4 regions of the Bradyrhizobium sp. AUGA SZCCT0222 genome follow, and region 4 is predicted to be linked to each of the others. Evidence: predicted binding sites of a transcription regulator. Region 4 holds the regulator's gene; each other region holds the start of a gene.
What was found. The regulator PhoB, encoded in region 4, activates phosphate uptake and scavenging genes when phosphate is short. The targets are predictions, from matches to a motif close to TGTCATNNANCTGTCAT.
Positions count from the first base shown of each region.

Region 1: the regulator PhoB is predicted to act here: its motif matches at 4,421-4,437, upstream of phnF (phosphonate metabolism transcriptional regulator PhnF).
Region 2: the regulator PhoB is predicted to act here: its motif matches at 4,703-4,719, upstream of JQ629_RS12040 (acetoacetate decarboxylase).
Region 3: the regulator PhoB is predicted to act here: its motif matches at 3,704-3,720, upstream of ppk2 (polyphosphate kinase 2).

Region 1 covers NZ_JAFCLX010000001.1:89,648-96,936, forward strand. Annotated here, with positions in the region: gene phnC (phosphonate ABC transporter ATP-binding protein) at 1-707, shown strand, start outside; gene phnD (phosphonate ABC transporter substrate-binding protein) at 788-1,726, shown strand; gene phnE (phosphonate ABC transporter, permease protein PhnE) at 1,809-2,693, shown strand; gene phnE (phosphonate ABC transporter, permease protein PhnE) at 2,690-3,538, shown strand; gene phnF (phosphonate metabolism transcriptional regulator PhnF) at 3,648-4,376, opposite strand; gene phnG (phosphonate C-P lyase system protein PhnG) at 4,496-4,954, shown strand; gene phnH (phosphonate C-P lyase system protein PhnH) at 4,954-5,562, shown strand; gene JQ629_RS00525 (carbon-phosphorus lyase complex subunit) at 5,565-6,668, shown strand; gene JQ629_RS00530 (alpha-D-ribose 1-methylphosphonate 5-phosphate C-P-lyase PhnJ) at 6,665-7,289, shown strand, end outside.
Region 2 covers NZ_JAFCLX010000011.1:36,164-43,452, reverse strand. Annotated here, with positions in the region: gene JQ629_RS12055 (MFS transporter) at 1-1,215, shown strand, start outside; gene JQ629_RS12050 (carbohydrate porin) at 1,217-2,557, opposite strand; gene JQ629_RS12045 (transporter) at 2,583-3,611, opposite strand; gene JQ629_RS12040 (acetoacetate decarboxylase) at 3,750-4,532, opposite strand; gene JQ629_RS12035 (patatin-like phospholipase family protein) at 4,760-5,923, shown strand; gene JQ629_RS12030 (acyl-CoA carboxylase subunit beta) at 6,090-7,289, opposite strand, start outside.
Region 3 covers NZ_JAFCLX010000063.1:28,959-36,247, forward strand. Annotated here, with positions in the region: gene JQ629_RS33230 (nuclear transport factor 2 family protein) at 1-268, shown strand, start outside; RNA gene ssrS (6S RNA) at 321-481, shown strand; gene JQ629_RS33240 (5-formyltetrahydrofolate cyclo-ligase) at 599-1,174, shown strand; gene JQ629_RS33245 (TIGR00282 family metallophosphoesterase) at 1,178-2,005, shown strand; gene JQ629_RS33250 (hypothetical protein) at 2,027-2,668, shown strand; gene ppk2 (polyphosphate kinase 2) at 2,719-3,639, opposite strand; gene JQ629_RS33260 (methyl-accepting chemotaxis protein) at 3,756-5,180, opposite strand; gene JQ629_RS33265 (methyl-accepting chemotaxis protein) at 5,354-7,111, opposite strand.
Region 4 covers NZ_JAFCLX010000004.1:2,723-10,011, reverse strand. Annotated here, with positions in the region: gene pstC (phosphate ABC transporter permease subunit PstC) at 1-709, shown strand, start outside; gene pstA (phosphate ABC transporter permease PstA) at 713-1,558, shown strand; gene pstB (phosphate ABC transporter ATP-binding protein PstB) at 1,555-2,376, shown strand; gene phoU (phosphate signaling complex protein PhoU) at 2,400-3,116, shown strand; gene phoB (phosphate regulon transcriptional regulator PhoB) at 3,192-3,893, shown strand; gene JQ629_RS04265 (GcrA family cell cycle regulator) at 4,061-4,570, opposite strand; gene JQ629_RS04260 (aspartate aminotransferase family protein) at 5,053-6,258, shown strand; gene argF (ornithine carbamoyltransferase) at 6,258-7,184, shown strand.

The DNA.
Region 1 (7,289 bases), on a different contig from region 4:
GCGCCGGTAAGTCGACGCTGCTGCGGATGATCAACCGCCTCGCTGAGCCTTCCGAAGGCCGCATCCTGTTCGAAGGCGTCGACGTCACCGCGCTGCGCGGCAAGGATTTGCGGCAGTGGCGCGCCCGCTCGGCGATGATCTTTCAACAGTTCAATCTGGTCGGCCGGCTCGATGTGCTGACTAACGTTCTCATGGGACGCCTCGCGGAAATCCCGTCCTGGCGTTCGCTGACGCAAACCTGGCCCGAACGGGACAAGGCGCTGGCGATGTCGGCGCTCGAGCAGTTCGACATGGCTTCGCTTGCGGCCCAGCGCGCCGACCAGCTCTCCGGAGGTCAACAGCAGCGGGTCGCGATCGCGCGTGCGCTGGTGCAGGAGCCGGATATCATTCTCGCCGACGAGCCGATCGCTTCGCTCGATCCACGCAACACGCGGATCGTGATGGATGCGCTGCTGCGCATCAACAAGCATTTCGGCATCACCGTGATCTGCAATCTGCATTCGCTCGACCTGGCGCGAACCTACTGCGACTGCCTGATCGGCATGTCCGCGGGCCGCATCGTGTTCGACGGGGCGCCGGCGACGCTGACCGACCTCATCGCGCGCGAGCTTTACGATCTCGAAGCCAACGACGTCATGGGCGCAGCACCCGCACATGCGCCTGGCGGAGCCGCCGTCCCTGAGCTGGGCACTGCGGCGGCGGCCTGAGCGTTTCTTCTGTAACAGGGTGGCCGCTTGCAAACCTGCAAACGGCCAAAAAAATGCGTAACACAACAAGAGGGCACACCATGATCAATCGTCGTATCGTTCTGGCCGGCGCGGCCGCGCTGGCGTTTTCGGCCTCCAGCGCCTCTGCGCAGGACTGGAAGGGCAAATATCCGGAACTGACCTTCGCCGTCGTGCCGGCGGAAAACGCCTCGGGTGTGACCGAGCGCTGGGCACCGTTCGTCGCCTATCTCTCCAAAGAGCTCGGCGTCAAGGTCACGCTGCGCATCGCCAACGATTACGCCGCCGTCATCGAAGGCCAGCGCTCCGGCAACATCCATATCGCCAGCTACGGCTCGGCGTCGTTCGCACGCGCGCGGATGACCGGCGTCAAGACCGACGCGTTCGCCAACGACATCAATGCCGATGGCTCTACGGGTTATTACTCGGTGTTCTTCGTCAAGGCGTCGAGCCCGTACAAGAACATCGACCAGCTGAAGGGCAAGAATCTCGCCTTGGTCGATCCGAATTCGACGTCCGGCAACAACGTGCCGCGCTTCGAACTCGACAAGCTGGGCATCTCCGATGCCGACACGTATTTTGGCAAAGTCGTGTTCAGCGGCAGCCATGAGAACGCCATCCTGGCGCTGACGCAGGGCACCGTCGAAGTCGCTGCCAATCAGTGGACCACCGACAACGACTCCACGCTAGCCCAGATGCTGACCAAGGGCATGCTGAAGAACGCCGACGGCACAGCGATGAAGAAGGAAGATTTCCGGATCGTCCATAAGTCCGCGCCCATTCTCAATGGACCCTATGCCTATAGTTCGGACCTTCCGGACGGCCTGAAGGCCGCCATCGCCAAGGCGTTCGCGGATGCACCGACCAAGGACAAGGCCGCCTTCGACCGCCTTTCCGATGGCCAGAAAAAGGCCTTCAACCCCGCCACGACAAAGGATTGGGATGGCATGATCGACCTGATCAAGTTCGTGGACAATCTTCGCAAGAAGAAGGCTTCCTGATCGATCGGCGGAGCGAGACCAGGCCGGGTCCATGCGACCCGGCCTTTTTCCGTTCAGGACATAACCGGCACAGCAGCCTTCCATGACATCAGCAGTATCCATCCTTCCAGCCCAGCAACTCGCGGTACTCAACGACGCTTATCGTGCGGCGGTGGCGCGCAAGCGGCTGCGGATGACGCTGGCAACGGCGGTATTCTTTGCGGTTCTCGTCATCGCCGCGATCGGCGCCGAGGTGAATCCGGTTATTTTCGTCAACAAGATCGGAAATTTCGTCAGCTACTTCGACCGCATCGGCACGCTGGAGAGCGGCGCGCGAGTCTGGTCCGATATCGGCGAGTGGTTCTGGGGCTGGAAAAAATGGCTGGCGCTGCTCGGCGAGACCGTCCTGATCAGTTACGTCGGTACCCTGGCCGGCGCGATCCTCGCTTTTGGGCTCAATTTTCTGGCCGCTGAAAACACCTCGCCGGCGCCATGGCTGCGCTTTACGGTTCGCCGCCTGATGGAGTTCTGCCGCACCGTTCCGGACATCGTGTTCGCGCTGATCTTTGTGATCGCGTTCGGTCTCGGGCCGATGGCCGGGGTTCTCGCCATCATGATCCATTCGGTCGGCGCGCTCGGCAAACTGTATTCCGAAATCGTCGAGAACATCGACATGAAGCCGGTCGAGGGGGTCCGATCGACCGGCGCGAGCTGGATATCGTGCATCCGCTTCGCGGTCGTGCCGCAGGTCGCGGCGGGTTTTGCCAGCTACACGCTGCTGCGCTTTGAGATCAACGTGCGCGGCGCTTCGGTGATGGGTTTCGTCGGCGCCGGCGGCATCGGCCAGGAACTCGTCGTCGCCGTGAGAAAGTTCTTTTATTCCGACGTCAGTGCGATCCTGCTGATGATCATTGTCACCGTGTTCCTGATCGATATCGGCACCGGATGGGCGCGCGGGCGGCTATTCGGCAAGGAGGCACGGGCATGACACGGCTGCCTGCACCGGACTCCGGCGATCTGCGCGGCCGCTATCCCGAGGTTTTTGACCGGCCGGTTTCCTCCCGTCTCGCGATCCCCGCGATGCTGCTGGCTGCGTTCGGGATCTTCGTGTTCGGACTGGTCGAGCTGGAGTTTTCGCCGGCGCGGATGCTGGCTGGGCTCGGCCAACTCGGCTGGATCACGATGATGATGATCCCGCCCGATCCCGGCGGTTCGCTCCCGGTCTATCTCGTTGCGCTCGGTGAAACCCTGTCGATCGCGATGCTGGGCACGACCCTTGCCGCGTTGCTCGCGCTGCCGGTCAGTCTGCTGGCGGCGAAGAACATCGTGCCGTCGGGTATCTTCCGCTTCCCGGTCCGCCGCTTTCTCGATTCGATCCGCGGCGTCGACACGCTGATCTGGGCGCTGGTCTGGATCAACGTTGTCGGGCTTGGGCCGTTCGCAGGCGTGCTGGCGATTGCGGTGGCGGACTTTGGCGCGTTCGGCAAATTGTTCTCCGAAGCGATCGAGGCCGCCGACAAGAAACAGGTCGAGGGTATCCGGGCGTCCGGTGGTAATGCGCTGCACGAAATACGGTTTGGGCTGATGCCGCAGGTGCTGCCTGTGATCGCGGGGCAGGTGCTCTATTTCATCGAGTCGAACACCCGCTCGGCCACCATCATCGGCATCGTCGGCGCCGGCGGCATTGGATTGCAGCTGGCCGAGCAGATCCGCGTGCTGGAATGGCAGAAGGTCTCGTTCCTGATCCTGATGATCCTGGTCGCGGTCGCCGCGATCGACTGGATCTCGAGCAAGCTCCGTTTTGCGATCATCGGCAAACGCGCGGTGGTTTGATGGCGGTGCGTAGGGTGGGCAAAGGCGCTCTTGCGCCGTGCCCACCATTCTTGTCACGGATGCTGAGAGGTGGGCACGCTTCGCTTTGCCCACCCTACAAGCTAACCGGTCAATCGCTTTCGACGATGAACTCGACGCGTTCGGCGGCAAAGCGCGAGCGCTTGGTGACGATTGGTTTGCCGTCGGGATCTACGTCCGTGCTGTCGACCACCAGCACCGGGCGGCCGAGCGCGAGATCGAGCCGTGCGGCGTCGCTGGCGTCGGCTATGGCGGCGGTGATCCGGGTGGAAGACCTGCGGTAATCGCGGATGCCGTAATGTGCGACCAGCTTGGTCATCGAGCGCACGCTGGCGAAGACCTGTCCCGCGTCAGGGAAGCGCTCGGCGGAAAGCCACGAGGTGCTGACGCAGATCGGCGTCCGGTCGGCCAGCCGCAGCGCCTCGATCCGGACCAAGGGGGCGCCCGTCTTCAGCCCGAGTTCCCGCGCCAGTTCACGTGTCGCGACATCGTCGGACGCTTCGATCAACTGGCCGCGCGGTTCATGGCCGCCGGCGCCGACGATCTCGGAAAACCGCGTCCGCGAGCGCAAGGGATAGGCGAGGCGCTGGGTTTCGACATAGGTGCCGCTGCCGCGCTCGGCGCGCACCAGCCCGCGTTCGGCGAGCGTCGCCAGCGCCCGGCGCACGGTATGGCGGTTGACGCGATAGGTCTCGGCGATCTCCATCTCGCCCGGCAGCTTTTCACCCGCGGCGAAGCGGCCCTCGGCGATGCCGCGTTCGATCCCGTCGGCGACCTGCCGCCACAACGCCACACCGGTGGCCGCATCCTGCATGCTCATGGTGTGAATATACCCGGGACGGTCATCCGAAAAAACAACCCTGTTGTCACCAAACAGTCATGGCGTTTGGTTATGAAGTTGTCTATTAGCATAGACAACTTGATTCCGGCAAGGTGGATATGACGGCAACCGAGAACGACAAGCAGGCGCAGCGCAAGGCAGTCATGGCCGTGCTGGCGCATTCTGATCCATCCGAGATATCGGTCCATCTGGGTACAATCGCGCTGCCGGCGCATGAAAACCTGCGCGAGCCGGAGAACGGCCTTGTGATGGTGCGCGGCCGTATCGGCGGCGACGGCTCTGCCTTCAACCTCGGGGAAGCCACGGTATCGCGTGCGGCGGTGCGGCTTTCGACCGGCCAGGTCGGCTTCGGCTACACGCTCGGCCGCGACCGCGAGAAAGCGCGGATGATCGCGCTGTGCGACGCCATGGTGCAATCGGATGAATTCGCCGGCCTCATCGAGACAAAGGTGATCGCGCCGCTGCGCGCGGCGATATCTGCGAAACGGAACCGCAAGGCAGCGGAAGCCGCGGCGACGCGGGTCGATTTCTACACCTTGGTGCGGGGAGAGGGTTGATGACGACGGTTGCCGAACTGCCCGCAGGATTTGCCGACAAGGTGCTGTCAGCGCAATCGACCTTCCGCTCGGTGATGGATGCGATGGCGCGTCCCGGCAGCGTGCAGCGCATCGCGGCCGTCGCCGGCACGCCCGCCGCCATGATGCGCGGCACCGCGGCCATTGCGCTGACGCTGTTCGACCATGATACGCCGATCTGGCTCGACAGCCGGATGTCGGCAACGACGGACGTTGCCAAATGGCTCAAATTCCACACCAGCGCGCCTGTGATCGCGGATTCCTCGATCAGCAGCTTTGCCTTGATCGGCAGCCCCCGCGAGCTTCCGGCGCTCGATCGTTTTGCGTTCGGCAGCAATGAATACCCGGATCGTTCGACGACGCTGATCCTGCAGGTCGACAGCCTGACGCAGGGGCCCGCCCTCGAGCTGCGCGGCCCCGGCATCGACGGCACCGCGATCCTGCAGGCCGCGATCCAGCCGCATGATCTGTTCGAGCGGCTTGAAGTCAACGTGGCGCTGTTTCCGCGCGGCATCGATGTCGTGCTGGTCCATGACGATGCGATTGTCGCGATACCGCGCACCACGCGGCTGGTCGCGAGGGGAGGCTAGTTATGTACGTTGCCGTCAAGGGAGGCGAACGCGCCATCGAGAACGCCCATCGGCTGCTGGCGCATGAGCGGCGCGGCGACCGTGACGTTCCCGAGGTCTCGCTGTCCCAGATTTCCGAGCAGTTGTCGCTCGGCGTCGACCGGGTCATGACCGAGGGCTCACTGTACGATCGCGAGCTTGCGGCGCTGGCGATCAAGCAGGCGCGCGGCGACATGATCGAGGCAATCTTCCTGGTGCGCGCGTTCCGCGCCACCCTGCCGCGCTTCGGCGCCACCGAGCCGGTCGATACCGGCGCGATGCAGGTGCGGCGGCGGATTTCCTCGACCTTCAAGGATATCCCGGGCGGACAAATTCTGGGACCCACCTTCGATTACACCCATCGGCTGCTCGATCCGCAGCTCGCGGACGGATTTTCTCCGGAAACACCAGAGACGAGCGAAGCGTCGCTCGCGGCGACGCCGCGCGTGACCGACATTCTCGGCCGGGACGGCCTGATCGAGCCGTCGCCGGAGGCGGATGCGGAGACGCCGGTCGGCGACCTCACGCGCGAGCCGCTCAGCTTCCCGGCGGAGCGCGACCTGCGCCTGCAGAACCTGGCGCGCGCCGACGAAGGCTTCTTGCTGGCGCTTGGCTACTCGTCGCAGCGCGGTTACGGCCGCAACCATCCGTTTGCCGGCGAAATCCGCTTCGGCGAAGTCGAGATCGAATTCATGGCCGAGGATGTCGGTTTTGCCGTGCCGCTCGGCGCGATCGCGATGACCGAATGCCAGATGGTCAACCAGTTCAAGGGCTCGGCCACCGAAGCTCCGTGTTTCACCCGCGGCTATGGGCTCGCGTTCGGGCAGAGCGAGCGCAAGACCATGTCGATGGCGCTGGTCGACCGTACGCTGCGCGCCCGTGAGCTCGGCGAGGAAGTGATCGCACCGGCGCAGGATGAAGAGTTCGTGATGTCGCATTCGGACAATGTGCAGGCGACCGGTTTCGTCGAACATCTCAAGCTGCCGCATTACGTCGACTTCCAGTCCGAACTCGGCCTGCTGCGCAAATTGCGCAAGGAGTTCGCGGAAGCCACGGAAGCGCCGCCGATGCAGGAGGCCGCGGAATGAACGCGCCAACGTATAATTTCGCCTATCTCGACGAGCAGACCAAGCGGATGATCCGCCGCGCGATCCTGAAAGCGATCGCGATCCCCGGCTATCAGGTGCCGTTCGCCAGCCGGGAAATGCCGATGCCCTATGGCTGGGGCACCGGCGGCGTGCAGGTGACGGCGGCGATCCTCGGGCCTGAGGACGTGCTGAAGGTGATCGACCAGGGATCCGACGACACCACCAACGCGATCTCGATCCGCAAATTCTTCGGCAAGACCGCAGGCGTTGCGACCACAACCGCGACCGCGGACGCCACCGTGATCCAGACAAGGCACCGGATTCCCGAAGCGCCGCTGCATGGCGGGCAGGTGCTGGTCTATCAGGTCCCAATCCCCGAGCCGCTGCGGTTCCTCGAGCCACGCGAGACCGAGACCAGGCGCATGCACGCGCTCGGCGAATACGGCCTGATGCACGTCAAGCTGTATGAGGACATCGCGCGCTTCGGCCATATCGCGACGTCCTATGCCTATCCGGTGAAGGTGAATGCGCGTTACGTGATGGACCCGTCGCCGACGCCGAAATTCGACAATCCGAAGATGGACAATTGCCCGGCGCTGCAATTGTTCGGGGCCGGGCGCG
Region 2 (7,289 bases), on a different contig from region 4:
GCGCTGATCTCGGCCGGCACCGTCGGCGCGCCCGGTGTCTTCATCGTGCCGCTGCAGAAGGAATTCGGCTGGAGCGCCGCCGAGATTTCCTCGGCGCTGTCGATCCGCTTCATCCTGTTCGGCCTGATGGCGCCGTTCGCAGCGGCCCTGCTGAACCGTTACGGCCTGCGCAACATGTCGTTGCTATCGCTGACGATCGTGGCCTCCGCGCTCATTGCATCGCTGTTCATGACACAGGTCTGGCACCTGATGCTGCTGTGGGGCATCGTGATCGGTCTCGGCACCGGCATGACCGCGCTGGTGCTTGGCGCCACCATTTCGGCACGCTGGTTCGTGGCGCGACGTGGCCTCGTCGTCGGCATCCTCACCGCCAGCGTGGCGACGGGCCAGCTGGTCTTCCTGCCGCTATTGGCAACGCTGACGGAGCATTATGGCTGGCGCAACGCGCTGGCGTTGATCTGCGTGATGCTGGGCGTAGCGGCCGTTGCCGTGGCGATGATCATGCGCGACCGCCCTAGCGACCTCGGTCTGCGGCCGTACGGCGATGAGGGCACCGAGCCGATCGTCTCGCCGCCGCCCAGCAATGCGCCGATCCTGGCCGCCGCGCTCGGCACCTTGCGCGACGCCTCGAAGACCAAAGTGTTCTGGATCCTGTTCGGTACCTTCTTCATCTGCGGCGCCAGCACCAACGGCCTGATCCAGGTGCACCTGATTCCGATGTGTTTCGATTACGGCATTCCGCAGGTGCAGGCCGCGAGCCTGCTCGCCGCGATGGGCATCTTCGATTTCGTCGGCACCATCGTGTCCGGCTGGCTGTCGGACCGCTACGACAATCGCTGGCTGCTGTTCTGGTATTACGGCCTGCGCGGCCTGTCGCTGCTCTTCCTGCCGTTTACGGATTTCTCGTTCTACGGCCTGTCGGTGTTCGCGGTGTTCTATGGGCTCGACTGGATCGCCACGGTGCCGCCGACCGTACGGCTGACCGCGCAACGGTTCGGAGCGGAACGCGCCAATCTGGTGTTCGGCTGGATTTTCGCCGGCCACCAATTGGGCGCAGGCGTTGCTGCCTTCGGCGCAGGGCTATCGCGGACGATCTATGCCACCTACGTGCCCGCCTTCTTCATCGCCGGCGCGCTCTGCATCGTCGCGGCGCTGATCACGCTGGCGATCGCGCGGCCGGCACCGAAGCCGGCGGTGGCGACAGCGACGGCGTAGCTTAATACGTGATGGTGGTACGAACCCCCACCATCACCCCGTCCTTGATGCGCCTGGTCTGCGTCGGATCGTTTGGATCAGCCGCGCCGCCGCCGGGATGGGCGATGTACTGCACCACCGGCTGCAGCAGAAAGCCCGGCCGCACTTCGTGCTGGTAGGTGATCTCCAGGATCGCCTCATAATCGCGGACCGGATACGGCGTGCCGGTAAGGATCTGCGTGTCGCGGTCGAGCGCGCGGGCGCGGTCGGAAATCCGGGCATAGGTCGCGGCGATCCCGAACCTGTCGTTCGGGCGCTGCGTACTGAATCCGGTGAACAAAAAGCCGCCATCGATATAGGCGCTGACGAGGTTGCGGTCCGACGGGCTCATCGAGGCGCGCATGAAAAAGGCGATGCCCTTGTCGGAGCCCGGCGACGCGCGCATCAACAACTGCTCGTAGACCATGAACACGCCGGGATTCCGCCGCCGCCATGCGGTCTCACCGTTGCTGTTGGGATCGGCCAGCGACAGGCCGTCGGCGGAGAACCGTTGATCCGGAAACGACTTCATGTGGTACCAGCCGCCGCCGGTGATCGTCCCGGGCAGCCGGCTTTCACCGAGTTGAACCTTGTATTTGAGCTGGGCGATCCACCACGGCGGATCGCTGACGCGAAACAACAACCCGTGGGGATTCTTGATCTGCGGATCTTCCGGTCCTGGTGGAGCCGAGTCGCCGTTAAACAGCGCGAAGTACGCCGTGAGCCGGTCCGTGAGTTCGGCTTTCACCCTGATGCCCATCACCGAGAGTGGTGGCGACGGCCCGCCGCTCGGCAAATTGATCCCGGCATGGCCCGGCCAGCCCAGTGCCGAATTGACGAAGATATCGTCATAGGAACTGTCGATGAACTCGATGTCGGAGGCCTGCTGCCCGACGCGGACCGCAAGCTTGCCGCCGAGCAGTTTCTGCTCGACCCAGAATTCGTAGAGTCGCGTCGCGGGCAACGCCTCGACGCCGCTGACCAGCATCAGATTGCCGATATAGCTGCGCGACAGCCCGTCGCCGTGAATCTGGAACATGTTGGCGTGGAAGCTGGCACCGGTCCATCCCGCCACCTTCTCCAGGTCGATCGTGGTGCCCAAATCTACGCGGCCGGTGTAGATCGCACCGGTCCGCATGCCGCCAGTAATATTGGCGAGCCCCTCCCCGATATAGACTAGGCTGAACTGATAGCCGGCATCCGCCAAGGCTTCGCGCGCGTCCTTTGGCTTCGCCGGAGTTGTGTCGGCATACGCGACTGCTGCGAGTACAAGACAGGCCGCCGTCGCGAGCAAGGTGACGGCGCGGGAAAGAACGCTGTACATGGTATCGATCCCGCCGCCGGCTGCTTTATTTGAAGAAGCCTGAGCGGCGCATGGCGAGATACGCCACACCGGCGACGCTAACCATGATCGCCGCGGCCCACAAAAATCCGGTTTCGGTGTCGGTAAGCGGCAGGCCCTTGGTGTTCATGCCGAAGATACCGGTCACCAGCGTCGGCGGCAGCAGCATCGTCGTGACGATTGACAGCGTATGGAGGTGCCGGTTGCTTTCCTCCTCCATCTTGAAATGGATTTCTTCCTCCAGGAGGCGGCTGCGCTCGCGCAGTTCGACGATATCGTGGTCGAGACCATCAAGCCGCTGCGCCAGTTTTCCGGCCTGAAGCCGCAGCGCCGGGCTGAGGTGTTCAACGCTCTTTTGCTCGAGCCGGTGGAACAGCACGCGCAGGCCCGCCAGCTGCCGGTGCAACCGCACGCAGGTCCGCCGCGACCGGCTAAGTGCCGCGCGCATTTCCGATCTCGTCTCGCCCGCGAGAATCCGCTCCTCGATATTGTCGATTGCGGTGCCGATCTTGTCGGCCATGCGGTCCATGGTATCGGCGACCTCGTCGACGATCTTCTCCAGTAGTGCGGCGACGGTATCGACGCGATGACCGCTCTCCAGCACGCGGCGGGTGGCGTCGACGGCGCAAAGCGCCTGATGGCGGCCGCTGATGAGCAGGCGTTCGGTCATCGCGAAGCGAAGAAATCCGGTTTCCTCGGTCGCGGTGTCGATGGCGCGAACGAGATCGGAGAACACCCCGTAGACGCAATGGTCGGAGATGTGGAGTTGCTGATAATTGTCTTTCGACAGCAGCAGCTCGCGCGCCGGCAACGGCACGTCCACACCCGCCAGCCATGACCGCGCACGCGTGTCGGTCAGGTTGAAGTGCAGCCACAGCCGCCCGTCATGGCTGAATTCGATCGGCGCGTTGACCGGCAGCGGCTCGGCGCTGCCGTCGCTGTGCAGACGAAACGCCCACACCAGTCCCGGGATAGCCGAAGCGGCATCGGCTATCGGCATGCCGACACCTATTGCAGGCTCGGCCAACGTATCCATGGAAGACATCAGGAGCCCCCGCCAAACCCTGCGCAGCGGCCATAGGAGAACTCAGCCGCAGCGGCCCTCGTGCATGCCGGGCAATTCAAGTGCGTTTTTGTTACAGTTTGATGTCACCGAAGAGTTCGCTTGCGCCGCCTACTCCGCGGCGAGACCGGTTACCGCCGCCTGGTCGGCTTCCTTGTTGTAGTCGTGAACCACACGGCCGAACGGCAACGTCAGGTCGGCGAGGAAGTGATGGGCGCCGACCACCCGGCGCACCGGAAAATCCGCCACCGGCGCGTTGACGTGCGGCACCAGATGCAACCGCCCCGGCCCGATCCATGAGCCCTTGACGACGATGTCGGTGAGGTTGATCGCGACGAGCTGGCAGATTTCGAGGCGGCCATCGACGCCCGGGATCATCTTGAGATTGATCTGGGTTTTCGACAGCGTGGCACGCGTGATTTCACCGTTGCCGGCCATGCTTTCGTGCTTGTAGCCCATGGTGCCCATCGCCACGAGCTGACCGGCATATTCCAGCGTGCCGGTGAAGGTGTCCTTGACGATCTCAAGCTTGGGGTGGGCGTATTTCTTTGGAAAGCCCCAGATTTCACGCCCCGCTGCGATCGGCGGATCGTCGTCGAGATACATCTGCGAGACGAAATTGACTTCCTCGCCATGCAGGCGCGCCGGGATGACAAGCCCGGATTCGGTGTAGCTGCCGAAGCCGGAGCTGTCCGGCATCTTGATCCATTCATAGTGCACGATCGGCTGATCGACCGGCTCCAGCGGCTCGGGCAAGCCGGCTCGGATCAGTTCGGGATCGGTCTCATAGGTGATGACGAGAAATTCGCGGTTGACGAAACGATACGGACCGGCGGGATAGCTTGGCCCAGCGGCCGGCATCGACGGAAACTTGAGCAAGTCTTCCCTGCGCATCGCAATCCCCTGTTTAAATCGTCCTGCCGATTGCTAGCGGCCGAAATTGACAGGGATGTGAGGGATTTCCTTCAGCGTCATGACCGCAAATTTCGACCTCCATTTTCCGAACACGCCAATGCTTCAGACGCAGGCAAAAACGCGAGGCGGCAAAAGCCGATCGACGCATTTGTCATCATCGCGTCACCAGCGCGCGGAATTGTCGGGCAGTTTTGGAGCAAATGAATATGGACGCGCGAACCCCACATCTCGAACAGACCATTCATGCGCGCGGCTGGCGGCCGGAGCGCTGCGACCGCGTCGCGCTGGTGCTGCAGGGCGGCGGCGCGCTCGGTGCCTATCAGGCCGGCGTCTATCAGGCCCTGCACGAGGCCCATATCGAGCCGGACTGGGTGTGCGGCGTATCGATCGGCGCGATCAATTCGGCGATCATCGCCGGCAACCCGCCAGAGCGCCGGCTCGAACGCCTGCAGATTTTCTGGGACCGCATCACCAGCCGCAAGATCTGGCACTACACGCCGGACGGCGACATCTATCGCAAGGCGCGCAATTTTGCGAGCTCGTTCATGACGACGACGCTGGGCCAGCCCGGCTTCTTCACGCCGCATATGACCAACCCGTGGCTCAGCGCCACCGGTGCCCGGACCGCGACGAGCTATTACGACACCGAGCCGCTGCGCCAGACACTGCTCGAGCTCGTCGATTTTGACATGATCAACGACAAGCGGATCCGCTTTGCGGTCGGCGCGGTCAACGTGCTGTCCGGCAATTTCATCTATTTCGACAACGCCCATGACGAGATCGTTCCCGAGCACATCATGGCGAGCGGCGCGCTGCCGCCGGCCCTGCCGATGGTCAAGGTCGGCACCGATCATTTCTGGGACGGCGGCATCGTCTCGAACACGCCGCTGCAGCATCTGCTCGACCAGGAGGACAGCCTCAACTCGCTGGTGTTCCAGGTCGACCTGTTCAGCGCCCGCGGAGCCCTGCCGCGCGACATTCAGGACGTGATGGCCCGGCACAAGGACATCATGTATTCCTCGCGCACGCGCCACAATACCGACGTCTACCGCAAGACGCACAATCTGAAAGCGCGCCTGCACAAGGCGCTGTCGCGAATTCCCGACGATCAGCTGTCCGACGAAGAGCGTCAGATCAAGGCCAGCATCGGCAACCTGCCCGAGATCGCGATCCTGCAACTGATCTACCAGCAGAAGGCCTATGAAGGCGACGCCAAGGACCACGAATTCTCGGGCACCTCGATGCGCGAGCACTGGATGAGCGGCCACGAGGACACCAAACGCACGCTGAAACGCCGCGATTGGATCCGGATGCCCGACGAAGGCATGGGCATTGTGATCCACGACGTGCATCGGGAGAGCGAGACGTAGGCTCTAACACAGACCGATTTCTTCCTTCTCCCCTTGTGGGAGAAGGTGGATCGACGGCGCGAAGCGGCGGCGAGACGGATGAGGGGTCTGTCTCCGCGGATACAGACCCCTCATCCGGCGCTTCGCGCCACCTTCCCCCACAAGGGGAGAAGGAAGAGGCAACCACCTACGGCCTGATCGCCATGTTCGTCGCCGGCCCTGTCGTGAGGACCCGTTCGGCCAGCCGCGCGAATTCGCACAGTAGCGAGCGCGTCTTGCGGGGATCGATCACTTCCTCGACCCAGAATTTTTCGGCCGAGCGGAACGGCGAGCGCAGCTTGTTGAGACGGTCCTCGATCTCTTTCAGCTTTGCCGCCGGGTCTTCCGCGGCATCGATGTCGGCGCGATAGGCGGCCTCGATGCCGCCCTCGAGCGGCAGCGAGCCCCAATAGGCCGAGGGCCAGGCGTAACGCATCGAATAGCGGTTGGCCGGCTGGTGCACGACGCCGGCGACGCCGAAGGCGTTGCGCACGATGATGGTGCACCAGGGCACGGTGCTCTGGTTGACGGCCGCCATCGCGCGCACGCCGTGCCGGATGGTCGCCGACTTCTCGGCCTCGAGCCCGATCATGAAGCCCGGGCAATCCATCAGATAGACCACCGGCAGATGGAAGGTTTCGGCGAAGTCGACCCAGCGCACCACCTTCTGGCAGGCCTCCGCCGTCCACGACCCGCCATAGTGGAAGGGATCGCTGGCGAGCAGCAGCACCGCGCGGCCTTCGAGACGCGCGAGGCCCGTGATGATCGGGCGGCCGAAATTGGCGTTGACCTCGAAGAACGATCCCTTGTCGACGACGGCGTCGATGATCGGGCGCATCTTGTAGACCTGACGGCGGTTGCGCGGCACCGCCTTCATCAGCGATTCCTCGCCGCGCTCCGGATCGTCAGTGCAGGGCGCGGTCGGCGGCAGCTCATAGACCGATGACGGCAGATAGGACAGGAAGCGCCGGGCGCGCTCAAACGCCTCATCCTCGGTATCGACGGCATCGTCCACACCGCCGGCGCGGGTCTGGATGTCAGCGCCGCCCAGTTCCTGTTTGGTCAGGTCCTGGCCGAGGCGTTTTACGACCGGCGGCCCCGCGACGAACATCGCCGAACTCCTGGTCATGACAGAGTAATGGCTCGCCGCCAGCCGCGCGGCGCCGAGGCCCGCGACCGAGCCGAGGCCGAGCGCCACCACCGGCACGCGCGCCATGTTCGCCGTCGTGAACCAGTACCAGCGCGTGCCGCCGACGCCGCCCGGCAGATTAGCGGCCCCTCGCGTCTCGATCGTCTTCACCGAGCCGCCGCCGCCCGAGCCTTCGATCACGCGGATGATCGGCAGGCG
Region 3 (7,289 bases), on a different contig from region 4:
CGACGGGCAGATGATGTCGTGGTCGATGGAGACCTACAAAAACGTCCTCGATAAGCGCCAATCGCCGAAGTCGCTTGGCGCCGCTCGCGCCGATGAGATCCTGCAGATGGATTTTGCTTCAGCGGATATGGCCTTCGTGAAGGCGCGCGTGCAGATCGCTACGATGGAATTCGTGGATTATCTGACTTGGCACTGCATCGATGGCAAATGGCTGATTACGTCGAAGGGCTTTTACCTTATGTCCGATGGCGATCCCGGAAAACGCTGAAAACTCACGCTTAACGCTGGCGGTTTGGGCCCATCGTAGCTACATTGGCAGGGCGAAGCTGTGTCGCGCGTCAGAAGCCATATATCCCCGGGGCCTTATCGATCCTTCCGGGAACTGTCCCTGGCCGGGTCCGTGGATCCGGTCATATGGTGCCCACCTACTTTCGTAGGGAACTCCGGGATCGAGTGCTTCAACGGCCATTACGGCTTCGCACTTTTGTTTCGGTTGATTTTTGCGTCGAGCTTTTACTCTACCGGCTTCACCACCTAGGCCCTGCAACTTTCGCTTCGTCCGTCTTCGCGGGCGATGTTCGGCGGAACAGAACGCTGCATGACGGCAAGTGCTTCGAAAGCAGACCTTCGCGCTGCCGCTTTGGCAAAGCGCGATGCATTGAGCGACGAGCAGCGCACGGCTGCCGCGCAAGCTCTCGCCAAGCGCGGACTGCCGTTTGAGATCACGCCGGGCATGGTCGTGTCGGGTTATTCGCCGATCCGCAACGAGATCGACCCGGCACCCTTGATGCGCAAGCTCGCGGAAGCAGGCGCGAGGCTGGCGCTGCCGGCGGTGATGGCGCGTGGCAAGTCGCTTGCCTTCCGTGCGTGGTCCGGGAACGACCGGCTGATGCTCGGGCCACTCGGCATTCCCGAGCCGTCGCCGGCGGCCGCCGAGCTCATTCCCGACATCATGCTGGTGCCGCTGGCGGCGTTCGACGCCGCGGGGCACCGGATCGGCTATGGCGCCGGACATTACGATTTCACGCTGGAGCATTTGCGCAAGGCGAAAGCCATTGTCGCCGTCGGCGCTGCGTTTGCCGTGCAGCAAATAAAGGCGGTTCCGGCCCAGCCGCACGACGTGGCGCTGGATTTTGTGCTAACGGAAAAGAAAGTGTTCGATTTCCGGAGCTGAATTTTGCGCATCCTCTTCATCGGTGACGTCGTCGGCAAGACCGGCCGCACCGCCATTTCCGAGCATCTCCCCGGCATGGTCAGAGACTGGTCGCTCGATCTCGTCATCGTCAACGGCGAGAACGCGGCCGGTGGCTTCGGCATCACCGAGGCGATCTATCAGGATTTCCTCGACGCCGGTGCGGATGCGGTCACGCTCGGCAACCACGCCTGGAATCAGAAGGAGGCGCTGGTGTTCATCGAGCGCGCGCCGCGCCTGATCCGCCCCTTGAACTTTCCGCGCCATACGCCGGGCCGGGGCGCCGCGCTGATCGACACCAAGAACGGCAAGCGCGCGCTGGTCATCAACGCCATGGGCCGCGTCTTCATGGAGCCGCTCAACGATCCCTTCAACGCGGTCGGCAAGGAGCTCGACGCCTGTCCGCTGCGTGAGGCGGCCGACGCCATCGTGGTCGATTTCCATGGCGAGGCGACCAGCGAGAAACAGGGCATGGGATTTTTCTGCGATGGCCGCGCCAGCCTCGTCGTCGGGACCCATACCCATGTGCCCACCGCCGATCACCAGGTGCTGCCCGGCGGCACCGCCTATATGAGCGACGCCGGGATGACCGGTGATTACGATTCGATCATCGGCATGCAGAAGGAAGAGCCGCTGCATCGCTTCGTCACCGGCATTCCCTCCGGCCGGTTCGAACCGGCGTTCGGTGTGGCGACACTAAGCGGCGTCGCGGTCGAAACCGACGATGCCACCGGACTGGCGCTGCGAATAGCGCCAGTGCGGGCGGGCGGCAGGCTGGAGCCGGCGGTGCCGGGATTCTGGACCGGCCACTGAACCGGCTTACGAGAAGGTGTGATGCAAAGGTTTCTGGTCTTCCTGCTGGCGTTGGTGCTGTCGCAGCCGGCGTCCGCGCAAGAGCTCACTCAGCGCCCGGTATCGCAGGACCCGGTATCGCTGCAGGACATGACCGGGCGGCTGGAGAAGTCCGCGATCAACACGGCGAAGGTCGCGCCGAAGGGCGCGGCAAGAGGATCCTCGGTGGATTTCTCCTGGGCTTCCAGCCCTGAAGAATACCGCGCGCTCGCCAAGCATGTGCTCGTGCTCGTCAGCGTGGTGACGCAGGACGCTGCCGAGCTCCCGCTGCGCCGGGTCTATGTGAACATCGACGGCCGCGAAACCGAGCTGATCAGGTTGAGCAGCCAGCTCAGCGGCGTCCGGAAAGGCTCGAAGACCTACTCGATGCTCGGGCCCTATCGTGAGGACGGCTTCTACCTCGCGCCTGCCGGCACCATGATGGCGGACGGCTATTTGCAGGCCGATTTCGCGGTGCGGCGGAACGGCTTCAATCTCTACAAATTGCCGGGGACGCCACCGGATTTCATCAAGGCGGACAGCAATCCGCTGCCCGCGCCCGACGCCAAGCCGGAAACGCCGGTGCTCAAGGCGATGCTGCTGCGCGAGTACAAGGGCTTCGAATTGCCCGCAGCCCTGCGCTAGATTCCGGGCCAGCGGTCCGGACGCGGGTTTGCCGGATTAGCGGTACGCGCTCAGTAGCGCGCCGGTACGTACATCTCCGGCGGGACCGGACCGCGCTGGTAATCCGGATTGCGCACGCGCGGCGGCAGGATGACGGGGGTCTGCGGGACCTCGTTGTAGGGAATTTGTTCAAGCAGGTGGGCGATGCAGTTCAGCCGCGCCTTCTTCTTGTCGACGGCCTCGACCAGGTGCCACGGCGCCTCGGCAATATGGGTGCGCTCCAGCATCGCTTCCTTGGCCTTGGTGTACTGCTCCCAGCGGCTGCGCGCCTCCACGTCCATCGGGCTGAGCTTCCACTGCTTCAGGGGATCGTGGATCCGCATGGTGAAGCGCAGATGCTGTACCTCGTCGGTGATCGAGAACCAGTATTTGATCAGGATGATGCCGGAACGCACCAGCATGCGTTCGAATTCCGGCACCGAGCGGAAGAATTCCTCGACGTCGGCTTCGGTGCAAAATCCCATCACCCGCTCGACGCCCGCGCGGTTGTACCAGCTGCGGTCGAACAGCACGATCTCGCCGCCGGCCGGCAGATGCGAGACGTAACGCTGGAAATACCATTGGGTGCGTTCGCGCTCGTTCGGCGCCGGCAGTGCGGCGACCCGGCAGACCCGCGGGTTCAGCCGCTGCGTGATGCGCTTGATGACGCCGCCCTTGCCGGCGGAATCGCGTCCCTCGAAGATGACAACCACTTTCAGCTTCTGGTGCTGCACCCAGCTCTGCAGTTTGACCAGTTCGCCCTGCAGGCGGAACAGTTCCTTGAAATAAAGCCGGCGGTCGACGGTTTCCTCGGCGGAATGGCTTTCGAATTCGTTGGTCAGCGCGTCGAGGCGGTCGTCGTCGATCTCGAGTTCCAGTTCCTCGTCGAAACTGTCCATCATTTCCGCGTGGATGCGATCATGGATCGAGCCATTGACTGGTTTTTCGGTCATCAGAATACTCCGCCCAAGAAAGCGTAAAGGAAATGCACAGCATCACCGTTAGTTTCAAATGCGCATGTCAGTGGTGTGACAGCGCGCGCCGGGCAAGGCGTTTTGACGTCTGTCGTTCAGGATTGCCGAAAACCCATGCGGAAGGCGCCCCAATGGCGGCCGCGCACGTGGATGGGCGAGGAGAGGTCTTTCATCAGCACGAAATTGCCGCCGCCCATGTCGCGGCGGTAGGTCTGCAGCAGGAACGGTTTTGTGTTCGCCGCCACCTTCTTCACCGCGCGATCGCTGAACAGGCGGCGGTTGCGGCAATTGGCGTTGTTCCAGACCGGGTCGGGCCCCTGCGGCAGGCGGTAGTTCGGATTGTGGGTCGGCAGATAGCCGCCCTTGGCCCAGGCGACGCAGAACACGATGCGCGGATCGCTCTTCTGGATCGGGTCCTGGATCGAAGGCAGGACGCGGTCGGTGAAGGCGACATAGTCGGTCAGATATTGCTTCGGATCAGTACCTGATATTTCGCGGTATTTCTCGTCCATCAACTGCTCGACGGTGATCTCGCCGCGCGCGACGGCGGCCTCGAAAGCGTCGGAAATCTGCTTTGCGGTATCGATCACCACGCGGATCAACGGCGCATCCGCCGTCTCGACGCCGCTGTCGGCGATCAGCTCGATCAGGCCTTCCGACAGTTCGAGCAGCTTCGCCACCCGTCCGTCGGCCTGCTTCAGCTCGCTGGAAGACAAATCGACGCCTTGGGCAAGCTGGCCGAGTTCCTCGATCACGCGGTCGCAATGGCCGAGATTGGACGTCGCGGCCCTGGCGACGCCGTCGATCTCATAGCCTACGGACGCGATGCCCTGGTGCACGCGCGCGATGATGCCGCTGATCTGCTGTGCGCCTTCACCGGCGCTCTTGGCGCGGAGCGAGGCGTCGCTGCTCTCCCCGATCAGGCTGCCGATCTGGCCGTCGAGATCGCGCATGGTCTCGGAAATCTGCTGCGTGGCCTGGCGCGTTCCTTCCGCGAGGCTCTTCACCTCGTTCGCGACCACGGCAAAGCCGCGCCCGGCGGTTCCGGCGCGCGCCGCCTCGATCGTGGCATTGAGCGCCAAAAGGTTGGTCTGCTTCGCAATCGCCTCGATCGAGCCGGAAACTTTTGCAACCTGCGACAGGGCCGAGCCGACGGCGCTGAGGCGGGCCTCGATGCGGCCGACCGCTTCGACGAGTTCGGCGATGTGGTTGACGGCCGTATCCACCGCGCTGCGCGACTGGACGATCTCCACGACGGCCGCGGACGTGGTCGATTGCACCGCCTGCGATGCATTGGCGATGTCGCGGTTGGCCGAGACCATCGTCTGGGCCGTCTTCTGCAAGTGGTGGAACCGGTCCGACTGGTTCGCGACGCGGCTTGCGACCTCCTGGACGTTGCCGGCGATATCGGCAAGCTCCACGCCGAGCCCGCCGATGCGGTCGGCAAGCTGGTCAATGAGTCGTTCGGCCAGTGTCTGGTTGGAGTGAGTGTCCAGGACCGCACGCTGCACAAAGGACATGCTCGAGGCTTTCTCCAGTCAGAGCCGATGATCGGCCCACCGCGGCGAGCGCATTCCAATTCCAAGTCTAGGCGCGATTCGCGCCTTGGCGTCTTGCCTGAGAGCGAACTGCTAAAGCGTTTTCAAGCGAAGTGGTTTCCGGTTCGCGTCAAGAAAACGCGTCAATCAAGAATCTACAGCCTGTAGGCCGTCCGGAAGCCGCCCCAGTGGCGGCCCTTGACGCGGATCGGCACGTCGATCTCGCGCATCATCACGGTGTTGCCGTTGCCCATGTCGCGGGCGTAGCTCTGCACCAGATAGGCGCGCTGGTTGCGGCCGGCAGCAAGGCCCGCGGGATCGTTGAAGATGCGGCGGTTGCGGCTGTTGGCGGTGTTCCAGGTGACGTCGCCGGGCCGCTGCGGGTGTGAATAGATCTTGTTGTGAACCGGCAAATAGCCGTTCTGGTCGATGACAGCGCAGAACGCCATGCGCTTGTCCCTGGCGAGGAAGGCCTCCTGGAACGGCGGCAGCGCGCGGTCCGCCCAGTCCAGAATCTTGGTGCGGAACTGCACCGGATTGCTGCCGGATATTTCGACATAGTTGGTGTCGAACATGTCTTCGATCGAGATCGCGCCGCTGGCGACGCCCTGCTCGAAAATTTTCGTCAGCGCGGCGCCCGCTTCCATGGCGCGGGTGACGAATTCGGTGTTCTCGTCGTGGATCGCCCACAATTTGTCTTCGATCGCCTCGCGCAAAGCGGCATCCGGCCGCTCGAACTGCGCCTGCGCGCCGGCCTTGGATCGCTCACTGACGCGAATTTTGCAGGCGCCGATATCCGGCAGCGTGGCGTCGAGGCTTTGGTTTGGCGGCAGCTTTTCGGCATCCGCGCCGCTGATCAGAATACCGTCGATCGAAATCTCGTAGACCGGCGCCGTGATCAGGCCGCGCGGGGTCTGGATTTCGATTTGGAGGCTGCAGGGCAGCTTTTCCTGTTTGCGCTGGCCCTGGCGCTCGCTTTGGCGCAGCAGCACCGCGCAGCGCGATTTGAGCTTCTGCGCAAAGGTCGTGACCGCGCGGCCGGCATTGGCGACGCTTTCACCATGGGCTTCGGCTTCCTTGGTCGCAACATCGATCTCGGTGGCGCTTTCGCCGACCGAGACGATGAAGCGCGACGCGGAGGCGGCATTGTCGGACATTTCGCCGGTGGTCTGGCTTTGCTCGGCAACCGCGCCGTTGACGTTGTCGAACACCGGCCGGATCAATTCGATCGCCTGCGAAATCCGATGCACGGCGTCGACCGAGCCGGCGGCGTCGCGCTGCAGCGCTTCGATCTTCCTGGTGATTTCCTCGGTGGCGTTCTGGGTCTGCACCGCGAGCGCCTTCACCTCGGTGGCGACGACGGCAAAGCCGCGCCCGGCTTCGCCGGCGCGCGCGGCCTCGATGGTGGAATTGAGGGCCAGCAGCGTGGTCTGCCTTGCGATCTGCGCGATCAGATTGACGACGTTGCCGATCGCCGCGGACGATTCGCGTAAGCGGTCCACATTGGCGCTGGCTTCGCGGGCGGCCTCGCTGGCCTGGTCGGCGAGCTTGCCGGCGTCGCGGACTTGCTCGCCGATGCCCTGGGCCGAATGGGTGAATTTGTCGGCGGCCTGCGAGAAGGTGGTCGCGGTAGACTGGGCTGCGGTGGTGCGGCCGGTCAGGGCATCGGTGCGGTGGCGGATGGTGGTCAGCGTCGCCGCGGTCGCCTCGGCGCCGCCGGCGACCGAATGGGCCGCGCGCTCGAGCTGGCGGATCATGCCGCCGAGTTCGAGTTCCAGCAGTTCAAGGATTTCCTTGGCCGAATCGTTTTCAGGCGCGGGCGCGTCGGTCGCAGCCACAACCACCGGAACCTTAAGTTCGACGGCAGCCGCGGTCGCTTCCGGCACGCGCTTTCGAAACAAACCGAACGCCATGAGGGCTCTTAAAAGTTGAGAATGTGGGGCGCATCCTCTCATCCGGGCATGAAGTCATGGTTAACAACTGCCTGATATTCCGGCATACGGGCACTACTTAAGTACCAAAACGGCCGTGAATCTTTGATTTTGGCCGGTTGTCGGCCTATAAGGCCGCGTTTTCATCCAAATCCGCTCA
Region 4 (7,289 bases):
CTCCGTGATCGCGATGATGATCGCCATTCCGGTCGGTATCGGCATTGCGGTGTTCCTGACCGAGATCTGTCCGATCTGGCTGCGCCGTCCGATCGGGCTCGCGGTCGAACTGCTCGCCGGCATTCCCTCGATCATCTACGGCATGTGGGGCTTCTTCGTGCTGGGCCCGTTTTTGGCCAACTCGTTCCAGCCGTTCATGATCAGCATCTTCGACGGCGTCCCGGTTCTCGGCACCATCTTCGCAGGTCCCCCGTCCTATCTCAGCCTGTTCAACGCCGCGCTGATCCTTGCGATCATGGTGCTGCCCTTCATCACCTCGATCTCGGTCGACGTCTTCAAGACGGTGCCGCCGGTGCTGAAGGAAGCCGCCTACGGCGTCGGCTGCACCACCTGGGAAGTCGTCCGCAACGTGGTGATCCCCTACACAAGGGTCGGCGTGATCGGCGGCGTGATGCTGGCGCTCGGCCGCGCGCTCGGCGAAACCATGGCGGTCACCTTCATCATCGGCAATTCGTTCAAGATCTCGTCCTCGATCTTCGCGCCGGGCACCACGATCTCGGCGGCGATCGCTAGCGAATTCGCCGAGAGCGACGGCCTGCATCAGTCCGGCCTGATCCTGCTCGGCCTGCTGTTGTTCGTGCTGACGTTCTTCGTCTTGTCGGCCGCCCGGCTGATGCTGATGCGGCTGGAAAAGAAGGCGGGGAACTGAGCCATGAACCCGATTTACGCCTCCCGCCGCCGCAACGACATCATCATCCGGGGCCTCTGCGTCGGCGCCGCCTTGTTCGGCGTGACCTGGCTCGCGCTGATCCTGTTCACGCTGTTCTATAACGGCCTGGCCGGCCTCAACCTGGCCGTCTTCACCCAGGACACGCCGCCGCCCGGCTCGACCGATGGCGGCCTCCGCAACGCCATCATCGGCTCGATCATCATGACTGTGATCGGGGTCGGCATCGGCGCGCCGCTCGGCATGCTGGCCGGAACCTATCTGGCCGAATACGGCAAGCATGACCGGCTCACCTCGGTGATCCGTTTCATCAACGACATCCTGCTCAGCGCGCCCTCGATCATCATCGGCCTGTTCGTCTACGGCGCCATCGTGGTGCCGATGGGCGGCTTCTCGGCCTTTGCCGGCTGTCTGGCGCTGGCCGTGATCGTGATCCCCGTGGTGGTCCGCACCACCGAGGACATGCTCGGCCTGGTGCCCAATCCGCTGCGTGAAGCGGCGTCCGCGCTCGGCCTGCCGCGCTCGCTGGTGATCAAGCGGATCGCCTATCGCGCCGCGCGAAGTGGCCTCATCACCGGCGTGCTGCTCGCCACCGCCCGCGTCGCCGGCGAAACCGCGCCGCTGCTGTTCACCGCGCTGTCGAACCAGTTCTTCAGCCTCGACCTCACCAAGACGATGGCGAACCTGCCGGTCACCATCAACAACTTCGTGCAGAGCCCCTACGAATACTGGAAGCAGCTCGCCTGGAGCGGGGCGCTGCTCATCACCCTGACCGTACTCGCCCTGAATATTGGCGCGCGCATCCTTGGCGCCGAGAGGACCGCAAAATGACCGAAGTTTCTGTATCCATGAGTGCCGTCAACGCGGGCGTTCCCCACGTGGCGCTGCCCGACGCGCCGCCGAAAGTGACCGCGCGCGGCCTGAACTTCTACTATGGCGAGCACCATGCGCTGAAGAACATCAACCTCACGCTCGGCACCCACCGCGTCACCGCCTTCATCGGGCCGTCCGGCTGCGGCAAGTCCACGCTGCTGCGGATCTTCAACCGGATGTACGACCTCTATCCGGGCCAGAAGGCGACCGGGCAATTGATGCTCGACCAGACCAACATCCTCGACCCCAAGCTCGATCTCAATCTGCTGCGCGCCCGGGTCGGCATGGTGTTCCAGAAGCCGACGCCGTTTCCGATGACGATCTACGAAAACATCGCCTTCGGCATCCGCCTCTATGAGAAGATATCGAAATCCGAGATGGACGGCCGCGTCGAAAAGGCGTTGCGTGGCGGTGCGCTGTGGAACGAGGTCAAGGACAAGCTGAATGCATCGGGCCTCAGCCTGTCCGGCGGCCAGCAGCAGCGGCTCTGCATCGCGCGCACCGTGGCGGTGCGCCCTGAAGTGATCCTGTTCGACGAGCCCTGCTCGGCGCTGGACCCGATTTCGACCGCCAAGGTCGAGGAATTGATCACAGAATTGGCGGAGGACTACACCATCGCCATCGTGACCCATAACATGCAGCAGGCGGCGCGCGTCTCGGACAAGACCGCCTTCATGTATCTCGGTGAACTGGTCGAATTCGACGACACCAACAAGATTTTCACCTCGCCGGGCGATCGACGCACCCAGGATTACATTACCGGCCGGTTCGGCTAAGCGCACATCGCGAGGAGAAGACAATGGCTTCAGAGCATACCGCGAAGGCGTTCGACAGCGATCTTCAGGAATTGACCCGCCTGGTCGCCGAAATGGGCGGCCTTGCCGAACGCATGATCACCGAATCCGTCGATGCCTTGATCCGGCGCGATGTTGCGCTGGGAAAACGCGTCGTCGCCTCCGACGCCGAGATCGACCGCCTGCAGCACCTGATCGAGGAACGCGCGGTGCTGACGATTGCCCGCCGCCAGCCGATGGCCATCGACCTGCGCGAGATCGTCGGCGCCATGCGGGTGGCCACCGATCTGGAACGGATCGGCGACCTCGCCAAGAACATGGGCAAGCGCGTCGCGGCGCTGGAGAACGATTTCCAGCCGCTGAAACTGATCCGCGGTCTTGAACACATGACCGATCTGGTGCAGTCGCAGGTCAAGTCCGTGCTCGACGCCTACGCGTCGCACGACCTGCCGGCGGCGATGGCGGTCTGGAAGGGCGACGAGGAAGTCGACGCCATCTGCACTTCGCTGTTCCGCGAACTCCTGACCTACATGATGGAAGATCCGCGCAACATCTCGTTCTGTATCCATCTGATGTTCTGCGCCAAGAACATCGAGCGGATCGGCGACCATGCCACCAACATCGCCGAGACCGTGTTCTACATGATCGAAGGCCAGCAGATCCTCGACAAGCGCCCGAAGGGCGACATGACGAATTTCGCCACGACTGTGCCGGGAAACTAGTTACTGAACTGACAGCGGAACGAGAGACGTTTTTCGCGTATCGACAGCGCGTCAAAACACAAGAGGCTTACATAGATGAACGCACGCATTCTGGTGGTTGAAGACGAGGAAGCGCTCACCACGCTTCTGCGCTACAACCTCGATGCCGAAGGCTATGAGGTCGAAACCGTCGCCCGCGGTGACGACGCCGATACACGGCTGAAGGAGCGGGTGCCCGACCTGATCGTGCTGGACTGGATGCTGCCGGGCCTGTCCGGCATCGAACTGTGCCGTCGCTTAAGGGCACGGCCGGAGACCAAGGCGCTGCCGATCATCATGCTGACCGCGCGCGGCGAGGAAAGCGAACGGGTGCGGGGGCTGGCGACCGGCGCCGACGACTACATCGTAAAACCCTTTTCGGTGCCGGAGCTGCTGGCGAGGGTGAAGGGCCTGCTCAGGCGGGCGAGCCCGGAGCGGCTCGCCACCGTGCTGACCTATGGCGATATCGAACTCGACCGCGAGAAGCGCCGCGTCGCGCGCTCGGGCCGTCCGATCGATCTCGGGCCCACCGAATATCGCCTGCTGGAGTTCTTCCTGGAACATCCCGGCCGCGTGTTCAGCCGCGAGCAACTGCTCGACAGCGTCTGGGGCCGCGACATCTACATCGACGAGCGTACCGTCGACGTCCATATCGGCCGCCTGCGCAAACTGCTCAACCCCGGCCGCGAACAGGACCCGATCCGCACCGTGCGCGGCGCCGGCTACGCGCTGGATGATCGGTTCGCGAAGGTGGAGTAGGACGCGTAAGGCGCGGCAAAATCCGCTGTCGTCCCGGCCTTGAGCCGGGACCCATAACCACTGATGTCAATTTTTGAAATGAGCTGGAGCTCCAGCCGGGCATAACCACGAACGCCTGTGGTTATGGGTCCCGGCCTTCGCCGGGACGACATCTGTGAGCGCAGCTCTTACCTGGTCGGCTTCGGCGCCGGGCGGCGGCGATCGGAGGCCGGCTGATAGGCGATGCGCGAGTGATGCGCGCAATAGGGCAGGCTGCTGAGCGCCTTGCCGCCGCAGAAAAAGAATTCCGAGCTGGAGGGATCGCCGATCGGCCAGTGGCAGGTGGCCTCGTTCAATTCGAGCAGCGTCAGCCGCTGGCTCATCGGCACCACATTGTCGTAGGCGACCGGATCCGGCTCCATCTCCACCTCGAAGGCGTGGGCCAGCGCGGTGTTGCCGCGCGACACCGGGCGCGCCACCCGCATCATCTGCTGGGCGGGGCGCGCCTTGCGCTGACGCGGCGCGGCCGAGGAGGGGCTCTTGGCACGGCCGGAAAGACCCAGCCGGTGCACTTTGCCGATCACTGCATTTCGCGTCACATTTCCAAGTTCCGCGGCGATCTGGCTGGCGGAAAGTCCGCCCTCCCAGAGCTTTTTAAGCTGCTCGACGCGCTCGTCGGACCAGGTCAATACCGTCATCGCATTCTTCCCTTCGCACAGAGCCGGCCAAACCGGGGGCAGCGCTGGCGATGCCAATTCTCAAAAATCCCAGCGGGCAGAATCCCTTAGCCCTCGCCGGGCGCAAAAAAGCCGCCCGAACGTTTACGCCTTACAAAATGGACTCTAGGGGTCAGTACTTCCGCACGAGATGTCGTACCCGACAGCCCAGACGCTACAATATGGCGGGACTCTGGCGCAAGAGTCCGCGTCCGCGCGTCCACATGTTCCGGTACTTATGCATTGCAATTGGCGTTTTCCACGGCACCGGAATGCTACGGATTGCTTTATCCTGCACCGCAGGGAAGCGGTTTTTAGGCGTGTTGACACGGTCCAAAGCCAGCATAGAATGCTTGCTACGTGCCGCCCCGAAAAGGCGGCACGTTTTGTTTTCGCAAGACCGGCTGTGCCGCGTTCGCGCCAATGCACGCTATGTGGCCGGTCTCTAACCGTCAGTGATAGCCATGACCAACAGCGCCCCGTCGCATCTGCTTCCCGTATTCGCGAGAGTCGATCTCGGTTTCGAACGCGGCGAAGGCGCGTGGCTGATCTCGACGTCAGGCGAGCGCTATCTCGACTTCACCTCGGGTGTGGCGGTGAATGCGCTCGGCCACTGCCATCCGCATCTGGTCGCGGCCTTGCAGGAGCAGGCCACCAAGCTTTGGCACATGTCGAACCTGTTCCGGAGCCCGGACGGCGACAAGCTTGCAGCAAGGCTGTGCGAGCAGAGCTTTGCCGATCTGGTGTTCTTCTGTAATTCCGGCGCGGAAGCGATGGAATGCGCGATCAAGGTCGCGCGCCGCTATCACGCCGCCAAGGGACATCCGGAGCGCTATCGCCTCGTCACCTTCGAGGGCGCGTTCCACGGCCGCACGCTGGGCACGCTGGCGGCTACGGGATCTGCCAAATATCTGGAAGGTTTCGGTCCGCCGCTGGACGGCTTCGACCAGGTCGCGCATGGCGATCTCGAAGCGGTCAAGAAGGCGATCGGGCCAGAGACTGCCGCCATCCTGATCGAGCCGGTGCAGGGCGAGGGCGGTGTCCGCAGCGCGCCGCATGCGTTCTACAAGGCGCTCCGCCAATTGTGCGACGACAAGGGCCTGCTGCTGATTTTCGACGAGGTGCAGACCGGCATGGGCCGCACCGGCGATCTGTTTGCCTATAAGCGCCTTGGCGTCACCCCCGACATCATGTCGCTGGCAAAAGCGCTCGGCGGCGGCTTTCCGATCGGCGCCTGCCTTGCCACGGCAGAGGCGGCGTCCGGCATGACGCCGGGCTCGCACGGCTCGACCTTCGGCGGCAATCCGCTTGCGATCGCTTCCGCCAACGCGGTGCTCGACGTGATGCTCAAACCCGGCTTCTTCGACCACGTGCAGAAAGTGTCGCTGCTCTTGAAACAGAAGCTCGCTTCCGTGGTCGATCGCTATCCTGCCGTGCTGGCGGAAGTGCGCGGCGAAGGGCTGCTGATCGGCGTCAAGGCCGTGGTGCCCTCGGGCGATCTCGTCGCCGCGCTGCGCGACCAGAAGCTGCTGACGGTCGGCGCCGGCGACAATGTCGTGCGCTTCCTCGCGCCCCTGATCGTTTCCGAATCCGAGATCGAGCAATCCGTCCAAAGCCTCGAACGCGCCTGCATCGCGCTGTCAGGCGACAAGAAGAAGGCGGCGGGGTGATGAGCAAGTCCCTACGTCACTTTCTCGATATCAGCGAGCTGCCGCCGAAGGAATTGCGCAACATGCTGGACCTGAGCGTCGCCATGAAGGCGAAGCTGAAGGCGCATGAGACGCCCAGAAAGCCGCTCGAGGGCAAGACGCTGGCGATGATCTTCGAACGGCCGTCGACCCGCACCCGGGTCTCGTTCGACGTCGGCATGCGCCAGCTCGGCGGCGAAGCCATCATGCTGACCGGTGCGGAAATGCAGCTCGGCCGCGGCGAAACCATCGCCGATACCGCGCGCGTGCTGTCGCGTTACGTCGATGCGATCATGATCCGCATCCTCAACCACGATGCGCTGCTGGAGCTCGCCGCCAACGCCACTGTGCCCGTCATCAACGGCCTCACCCGGCGCTCGCATCCCTGCCAGGTGATGGCTGACCTGATGACGTTCGAGGAGCATCGCGGTTCGATCGAGGGCCGCACCGTGGCCTGGACCGGCGATGACAACAACGTGCTGGCGTCATGGGCGCATGCGGCAGAGCGTTTGAAGTTCAAACTGAACGTGGCCACCCCGCCGCAGCTCGCGCCGAACAAGGCGATGAAGGACTGGATCAAGGCGACGCAGGCGCCGATCGTGCTCGGCAACGACCCGGAAGCCGCCGTCGCCGGCGCCGACTGCGTCGTGACCGACACCTGGGTGTCGATGGGCGACAAGGACGGCGAGCATCGCCACAACGTGCTCAAGCCCTACCAGGTCAACGCCCAGCTGATGTCGCTGGCCAAGCCCGACGCGCTGTTCATGCACTGCCTGCCGGCTCATCGCGGTGAGGAGGTCACCGACGAGGTGATCGACGGCCCGCAATCGGTGGTGTTCGACGAAGCCGAAAACCGCCTGCATGCGCAAAAGGGCATTCTGGCCTGGTGTTTTAACGAAGTGGCGTAGAGGCCCCAATGTAGCTGTCGTCCCGGCGAAGGCCGGGACCCATACGCCGCGGCCCCGATTGTTGAAAACGGAAGACAACGGCCAGCGTGCAACAACTGCCGCCGG